One region of the Marinobacter albus genome, then DNA from elsewhere that is predicted to be linked to it. Evidence: predicted binding sites of a transcription regulator. Region 1 holds the regulator's gene; the other holds the start of a gene.
What was found. The regulator FliA, encoded in region 1, starts transcription of late flagellar genes. The targets are predictions, from matches to a motif close to CTAAAGTTTNNNNNNNNNNNGCCGNTAA.
Positions count from the first base shown of each region.

Region 2: a site for FliA is predicted at 1,781-1,808, ahead of QQF73_RS19020 (methyl-accepting chemotaxis protein). Genes of this name have one in related genera too.

Region 1 is NZ_JASSQD010000001.1:1,506,624-1,511,045, forward strand. Features, by position in the region: gene flhF (flagellar biosynthesis GTPase FlhF) at 1-800, shown strand, start outside; gene QQF73_RS07075 (MinD/ParA family protein) at 907-1,719, shown strand; gene QQF73_RS07080 (RNA polymerase sigma factor FliA) at 1,750-2,493, shown strand; gene cheY (chemotaxis response regulator CheY) at 2,656-3,039, shown strand; gene QQF73_RS07090 (protein phosphatase CheZ) at 3,060-3,845, shown strand; gene QQF73_RS07095 (chemotaxis protein CheA) at 3,863-4,422, shown strand, end outside.
Region 2 is NZ_JASSQD010000005.1:61,606-66,027, reverse strand. Features, by position in the region: gene QQF73_RS19020 (methyl-accepting chemotaxis protein) at 1-1,724, opposite strand, end outside; gene QQF73_RS19015 (regulatory signaling modulator protein AmpE) at 1,849-2,736, opposite strand; gene ampD (1,6-anhydro-N-acetylmuramyl-L-alanine amidase AmpD) at 2,737-3,366, opposite strand; gene QQF73_RS19005 (DUF1631 domain-containing protein) at 3,440-4,422, opposite strand, start outside.

The DNA.
Region 1 (4,422 bases):
ATGCGCTCCAGCAGCGGCTGGCCGAGCGACTGCAGGAGTTTGGTCTGAGCAGTGACCTGGCGGGTTCGCTGTCCCGCCGTCACAAGGGCGGCCGGCTTGAAGATGGCTGGAAGCAATCCCTGAAAATGCTGGCAACCGGCGTCCGCACCTCGCGCCAGGAATGGCCGGACGAGGGAGGGGTCTACGCGTTGGTTGGTCCGACAGGTTCCGGTAAGACCACCACCATCGGCAAGCTGGCGGCGCGTTATGTGTTGCGACACGGAGCGGACTCCCTGGCCCTGGTGACGACTGACCGCTACCGGGTGGCCGCTCACGAGCAGCTGTTCGTGTTTGGTCGGATCCTGAACGTTCCGGTGCGGGTGGTGGATGAAAGCCATTCGTTGGACGATATTCTGGACGAGCTGTCCGGTCGGCATCTGGTGTTGATCGATACCGCCGGCCTGACCAGCTCGGACAAAGGCTACCAGGAGCAGTTGGCCGAGCTGGCGCGCAGCCACCACAACATTCGTACTCATCTGGTGGTGTCTGCCACCAGCCAGCCGCGTATCATGAAATCCGTGTGGCATTGCTATAAGATGGCAAATCTTGCGGGCTGCGTAATGACAAAGATTGACGAAGCCCTGACACTGGGGGAATCTCTTGGGTTCGTGATGGAAACCGGATTGCCGGTGGCCTATTACACGGACGGGCAGAAAATTCCCGAGGACCTGCACCACGCGGAAGCCATTCCCCTGGTGCGGCTGGCGGTGGAACGGCTGAAACGCCTGCAGCAACAGCAGTCGGTTGCTGAAGGGGCCTGAGCGCGAACGCACCTTTACCGGATGACAGAGTATCCGGCGCGCAGAGCTGGCGCCGTTCAATGACAAGACGAGCCCTCAGTACAACTGGCGAGAGACAAGAATCAACATGAGCAAAGCACATCCGGTACAGGTGATTGCGGTTTCCGGCGGCAAGGGTGGGGTCGGCAAGAGTAACGTGTCGGTTAACCTTGGAATTGCCCTGGCGCAGAAAGGTCGCCGGGTGGTGATTCTGGATGCCGATCTCGGCCTGGCCAACATCGATGTCCTGCTCGGAATAACGGCCAGCCGGAATATTGCCGATGTGCTTTCCGGCGAGTGCGAACTCAAGGACATACTGGTCAGCGGGCCAGGTGGAGTCAAGATTGTTCCGGCCTCATCGGGCACCCAGCGCATGACCCACCTCAGCCCGATGGAACACGCTGGACTGATCAACGCCTTCAGTGAGCTGGGTGACCAGATTGACGTACTGATCGTCGATACCGCAGCGGGTATTTCCGAATCCGTTGTCAGTTTCCTCCGGGCATCGCAGGAGCTCCTTTTTGTCGTCTGCGACGAACCTACCTCCATCACCGATGCCTACGCCCTGATCAAGCTGATGAATCGGGAGTACGGCACAAACCGTTTTCGTATCCTGGCGAACCAGGTGCGAAATGAGCAGGAAGGCCGCCACCTGTTTGAGAAACTGAGCCGGGTGACCGAGCGCTTCCTTGATGTCGCATTGCAATATGTGGGTATGGTGCCCTACGACGAAGCCGTCAAAAAAGCGGTGCAGCGGCAGCGGGCGGTGCTGGACGCCTATCCCCGCGCCAAGGCGTCCCTGGCGATCAAGGCCTTGGCCGATAAAGTGGACAACTGGCCGTTACCGTCCTCGCCACGAGGCCATCTGGAGTTCTTTGTAGAGCGGCTCGTCCAAGTCTGAATCTGATCCAGTCAAAACAACACCGGATACATGACATTGGCGAAACATCTGGGAATCTATCAGCAGTCTGATGCGAAAAGCCCTTCGCGGCTCATTGAAGAGCATGCACCGCTGGTCAAGAAAATAGCCCTTCATCTCATGGCCAGGCTGCCTGCTTCGGTGCAGTTGGAAGACCTGATGCAGGCCGGCATGATCGGACTGCTCGAATCCGCACAACGCTACAGCTCGACCAAGGGCGCCACCTTCGAAACCTATGCTGGTATTCGGATCAGGGGCGCCATGGTGGATGAGATCCGCAAAGGCGACTGGGTGCCCCGTTCCGTCCACCGAAATGCCCGCCGGATATCCCAGGCCATCAAGGCCGTTGAAGACCGTCTCGGTCGCGAAGCCCAGGACCTCGAAGTCGCGCAGGAACTGGGCATGGAGTTATCCGAATACCATGCCTCACTTTCCGACGCGAACAGCGGACGACTTTTTAGTCTGGATGAGCTCAATGAATCCGGGGAGCTGCCGATAGAAGAGGCAGAGACCAGTGATAATCCGCTGGACGGTCTGGCATCCGACGCCTTCCGGCGCAATCTGGCTGAAGCCATTGAAGACTTGCCCGAACGCGAAAAGCTGGTGTTGAGCCTGTATTACCAGGAAGAGCTGAACCTCAAGGAAATCGGTGCTGTTCTGGGAGTGAGTGAGAGCCGTGTCAGTCAGATTCACAGCCAGGCCGCACTCAGATTGCGTGGGCGCCTTGCAGACTGGCGTCGCGACGCAGACGACTGAATGAGTGCTCCCTGTGTCCGGTTCATAGAGCTCTGTAGCTTTTGGTAACCGGCGCTTTACACGGACACCAAAGATCAGACAATAAGTGCTTCAAACAGCGGCCTGCTAGATTTCGAACTCGAAGGTCAAACGAATTCCGGGTGTTACCAACTGGAGGTCCCATTGGACAAGAACATGAAAATCCTGATTGTGGATGACTTTTCCACAATGCGACGGATCATCAAGAACCTGCTGCGAGATTTGGGCTTCAGCAATACCGATGAAGCCGATGACGGCAACACCGCGCTGCCGATGCTGAAGAGTGGCAAGTACGATTTTCTGGTAACGGATTGGAACATGCCGGGGATGTCCGGGTTCGATCTGCTTAAAGCCGTGCGCGCCGATGAAAATCTGAAGACGTTACCGGTGCTGATGGTAACGGCGGAAGCCAAGCGGGACCAGATCGTGGCTGCCGCCCAGGCCGGCGTGAATGGCTATGTGGTCAAGCCGTTCACGGCAGCGGTCCTCAAGGAAAAGATTGAGAAAATCTTCGAACGCATTCAGTAACCTGAGGTCGCATGGCTCTCATGAGCAATAGCAACAAGAACCATCGGAGCCTCGATCCGGAGGTGACAGAGCAGTTGCAGCGCCAGAGTGCGGAGCTGGCCGAAAGCGTGAAGGCCGGAGATTTTGCCCAGGCGATGACCGTGATCAATGAGCTCAGCGAGGTCAGGGATCAAAGTCTCTACCGTGAAGTTGGTCGGTTGACCCGCAGTCTCCACGAAGCCATCCGGAATTTCCAGGTGGATCCACGCAGCGCGGAACAGCAGGAAGCGCTGTCGAAGATGACCGACGCCTCGGACCGGCTCGAGTATGTGGTTCGAATGACCAGCCAGGCGGCCAACCGCACCATGGATCTGGTTGAAGAGACCATGCCGGTGGCCCACACCGTTCGCGATGAGGCTTCGGCGCTCCGGGATGAGTGGCAGCGTTTGCGCCGGCGCGAAATGCAGCCCTCAGAGTTTCGGGAGCTTTACGGGCGCATCGACCGTTTTTTTGCCGGCCTGACGACGGACGCCGACACCATATACAACAACCTCTCGGAAATTTTGCTGGCCCAGGATTTTCAGGACCTCACGGGACAGGTGATCCAGAAGGTCACGACCCTGGTGAAGGAAGTAGAGGAACAGATGCTCAGCCTCGTGGTAATGGCGAGCCATGTGGACCAGATCACCGGCACCGTGCACCAGATTGACGAGACTCAGGTTTCGGCGGAACAGGGCGTAGGACCGCAGATCAAGGCTGATGAGCGTGAAGATGTAGTTTCGGGACAGGACGACGTCGATGATCTGCTGTCCAGTCTCGGATTCTGAATTAATGAGGACTACGCATGGCGTTTGATGCTGATGACGAGATTTTGCAGGACTTCCTCGTGGAGGCCGGTGAAATTCTCGAGAAGCTGTCGGAGCAACTGGTCGATCTTGAGCGACACCCGGACGACAGTGATCTGTTGAATGCCATTTTCCGCGGCTTTCATACGGTAAAGGGTGGCGCAGGCTTCCTCCAGCTCGATGCCCTGGTGAATTGCTGCCACTCTGCCGAGAATGTGTTCGATATCCTGCGTAATCACAAGCGTAAGGTAGATTCAGACCTGATGGACGTGGTGCTTGAGACCCTCGATCACGTCAACGCCATGTTCGAGCAGGTCAGGAATCATGAGGAGCTGACACCCGCTCCGGATGCGCTGATTGCCGCCCTGGATGCTTTTGCACAACCGGAGGGCGACGCCGGACAACAACCCGCGGACCTTCGTCAGGACAGTCCGGATGACTGCGGTGATATCACCGACGATGAATTTGAACAGTTGCTGGATGCGCTTCACGACGGCGGCGACGCGGCCCAGGGTCAGCCCGCCGGTTCCGGTGAGTCTGCCAAGGCGTCGGCGGGCGG
Region 2 (4,422 bases), on a different contig from region 1:
TCCTTCACCCCACTCTGCAACCGGGAAATCATGCCCTCGATTTCTTCCGTCGATTTGTGGGTGCGCTGGGACAGCGAACGTACTTCGTCGGCAACCACCGCGAACCCCCGGCCCTGCTCGCCAGCCCTTGCCGCCTCAATGGCCGCGTTCAGTGCGAGCAGGTTGGTCTGTTCAGCAATGGCCTTGATCTCGACCAGGACCTGACTGATGTTATCGCTGTCCTGACTGACCCGGTTGATCACATCGACGGCACCCGAGATTTCTGCGGCCAGCTGGTTGATGGTTCCAACGGTATCGGCGACAACCTGCCGACCGGTTTCGGTATCACTTTCGGCGGTACCGGCACTGTCAGCCACACGATGCGCACTTTCGGTAACCTCGTTAACGGCCTCCACCATCTGGTTCATGGCTTCGTTAATCTGGCCGCTTTCTTCCATCTGACGAGCGACCGCCTCGCTGTTCGCCGCGGCCGTGTCCTTGACCCGGGCCGCCTGCTGGTCCACGTCTGCAGTAGTGCTGCTGACGGACCGGATCAGCTCGGCAATTCGATCAGTCATGTTATTGAATTCGCTGGTTAATTCCCCCAACTCATCGCGGTTCTGCAGATTGATGTGGGTTGTCATGTCACCCGCCGCCACATTCCGGGCCGCGTCGGTGAAACGGTTGATGGCGGTACGAACCGACATGAAGAAGCCGATGTACAGGTAGACGACCACCAGCAGAATGGCCAACAGCGCGACGACAATGAGGCGTCGCTGGTTGACCTGATTCTCGAGGCGGGTCGACAGGTTGCCCTCAACGACATCGAAAATGGCTCCGGTCAGCTCGTCATAGCTTTCAAGCTGCGCGCGAATCAGCGCGTCGTATTCCCGCCACGGCATTTCCAGTCGCATCGGCGTGATCACATTGAGGTCCAGCGCATCGCGCACCAGCACCAGACTCTCGTTCACGCGGTCGATCGTATTGCCGGCTTCGCTCGAGAGCTGATCGGACGCTTCGGCCGCCACCGACAACGCCGGTGCCAACAGGGAACTGCGGTTGGTCAACCGGTCATAAATTCCATTGAGCCCCTCGCTCAGGGCATAACCCACCTGGCCTTCGACAAGCGCGAACGTGCCAAAGGCGCGGGCCTGACCTATCACACCACGGGCCTCGGGCAAGGCTTCCCGCACCAGCCCGAGCAGCAACTGGTTTTCTCGCGACGCATCCTGACCAAGACCGGATATTTCGATGGTGGCGGGCAAGAGCGCCATCACCTTCTGCACGAACTCCTGGTAATACTTGAACTGGGGATCGATGGCACCCTGGTAATTGTCGTCGGCCCGCAGCGTTTGCCACTCCGCCTGTATGGCAGCTACCTGATCCGCCCAGGACCCCGAGGCATCAAAGGAGCGTTCCTCCGCCATCAGGCTCTCCAGCAGCGAATCAATCTGCTCCGCCGCATCTTCGGATGCAGCAAGCAAACCTTCTTCGTTCTTGAGCACACCTGCGGCACGATAGTCCCGGTAGGTCATGGAGGACGAGAGCAGGTGTTCGACATTCCTGAGCTGCTGCAGCCCTTCTACCCCCCGGGTCATGGTCTGGACCGACTGATTGAGTTGAGACATCACCAGCCAGGAGAGCCCGCCAATCGGCAACAGGAAGAGTATGCTGATCAGGCTGAACTTGTAGACCATGGGCAGCCTGTTCATCAGTGCAACGGCAGGATTAATGAGTTGTTTCACGGTTTCCCTCTCGCTGGAACTTCAACAACTGAACAATCGTTCTTTTCTTATATTTATTGTCGCCCGAAGTCCCGGAAACTTGAGCGCTAATTGTTGTTAAAAAGTTGCTTTCAGCCGGGCCGGATCAGAGAACTCCGAAGATAACCAGCAGCGCCAGCCCGCATATCCACACCAGCATGCTCCGGTTAAGAAGGTCTAGTATTGCTCCCAGGCTACGCCCGCCAAAATCCACCCACTCGTCGGGGTGAATTCGGGAGAACCTCTCGGGATCCAGCGCATATCCGGTTAACGACCCGTTGGCGGAAATCATGAGAACGTCGGCCGTCTTCTTGGACACCCCACCCACACTGGCGGGAAACTCCCGCAGCCAGCCGGCCAGATCGCCGGCAATTCCGAAGGTCACCGACAGCAATCGAACCGGAAGCCAGGCCATCCACTCAGCCAGCCGCTGGAAACGGGTGCGTGCGGCAGCCTGGGGCCACTGTTCTGAAAGCGCCACCAGGCCCCGGGCCAGCACGGCCAGACCAATACCACCCACGACATACCAGAATCCAACCAGGAAAAATCGCTGGAAAACGCCGACCAGGAAGGCCTTTGACAGCGTCAGATGCATCACGTCCGGGGACGATGCCGCCCCCCGCTCCTCGGGCGGTAAGCGGTCTTCCACGATGAGCCAGGCCGCCTGCATATCCCCGCGCTGCCAGGACACCGAATAGCTCTGCAGTATTGGGCGCCAACCAGGCGCCCCCATCATCAAAATCAGGATCAGCCATTCAATAGGGTAACCCACAACCCGCCAGCCGACGGCATCCAGAAGATACATTCCGAGCCCGAGAATCAGGGCTGGAAGGACCACCAGAGCCAAGCCACCGGCGATGCCCGACTCATGGCCCGCCTCGACTTTTACGGCCTGATGAAACCAGTGCCGCCAGAGCTTGTCTCCGGAAAGACTGTTGTGGGTATCGAGTCGGCGCCGAACAATGTAGGCCAGCAGAAATACGATCAGAACCATTCAGCCCCGCCCCTTGTCGTTGGTAGCAACTTCCGCCAGCAGGGTGCGAAAGTGTTGCCAGTCAAATACCGGACCGGGATCGGTTTTCCGGCCCGGGGCAATGTCACAATGTCCGGTCAGCCGGTCGGGCGTTACGTCCGGCCAGGCCAGCATGATCAGGCGTGCGATCTGGGCCAGGCAGTAATACTGAGCTTCCGAGTACGGAATATCGTCGGTGCCCTCCAGTTCGATACCAATGGAGAAATCATTGCACTCCTCTTCGCCCTGGAAGCAGGAACGACCGGCATGCCAGGCCCGGTCGAGGAGGCTGACAAACTGGACCAGCGAGCCATCCCGGCGAACCAGGGCGTGGGCCGACACCTGCATTCCGGCAATGGTTTCGAAATACGGATGCGCCGAGTGATCCAGGCGATTGCAGAAAAAATTCTCGATCTCCGGCCCGCCAAACTGGCCGGGGGGCAGGCTGATGTTGTGAACCACCAGCAGAGTGATCGATGCCCCCTCCGGGCGGGGACCGAAATTGGGCGAGGGACACCAGCGTGCGGCGGGTAACTTCCCGGTTTCACGAAGCGCAGTTACGTCGCTGGGGGAAACGACCTGCGAGACTGGAGCTTTGTCTGATTGAGGCAAGGTAAATCCAAAAGTATCAGGGCATTACAGAATGCCCTGATTGAAGCACAAAGTCGCCGGTCTTGCTACGAATTCAGTCCTTGCGACTGCTGCGCAGATTATCAATGATCGACTCCAGCGCCCGGTCGAAGATCAGGCCATCGTCAAGCATTCCGATTTCACCGGAAGCCATGGCGGAAGCCAGGTCCTGGCGATGATATTCAGCAACCTTCGCACCGCTTCGGTTAACAAAGATGTACTTGCCGGTGGCCTTGATAAACGCTGCCAGCTTGCAGCGTACTTTGCTGCCGTCTTTCGACATCTCAATCCAGGAGCCAACCCGCAATGAATCGGCCCGGTCGAGCCACTCCTGCGCAATTGCGTCCGTCGAATCCGTGTCGGCGCGTGCCATCTCGGCAACGGACTCCGTTGCACCGTGGGCGTCAACCGGAACGTTCTCCATCCCGGACTCGGAGGAGGCTTCGGGCGGCGCCTCAACCGGTGGCTCGGAACGAGCGGGGGCCGTCACCAGGCGCTGGAAAACGTCAACGTGAGCCAGCTCCAGATCACGGATGATCGCGTCCGTCGCAAACGGATCCCAGGAAATCTCCTGCAAGGCTTTGCGCAGATCGTCGACAATGGAGGGAATCGCCCGCAGCAGGTCACTGCGTGTCGAATCCGACACCGGTGTCGGATCGACACTCCACACCAGTCGCTCGGTAAGATCCCGGGCGTCGGCCCACCTGCGGCTGTCCTCCCCTTCCCGGATCACCACCCATTGCAGGTACTTTCGCCAGGCTTCCTGCAAGAGTTGCGCGACTGGCGCCGGAATCTCCCGATTGATGACCAGATCGCGAATCATGCCGTCGACCGCCTCGGACGCCCGCTCCTGCCTCGCCCGACCTTCTTCTGCATCGCGCAAGCGTTGCTCGACCAGCTCCCGACGGCGACGATCAAGATCCATGAAGTGGCTGAAGTCATTCAGCAGTTCATCGAACAACCCGACGTTGTCGGTGAACTCATTCAGAACCCGTTCAACCACCGACTCGATCTTGTCTCGCAGCGGGTCCCTCTGAT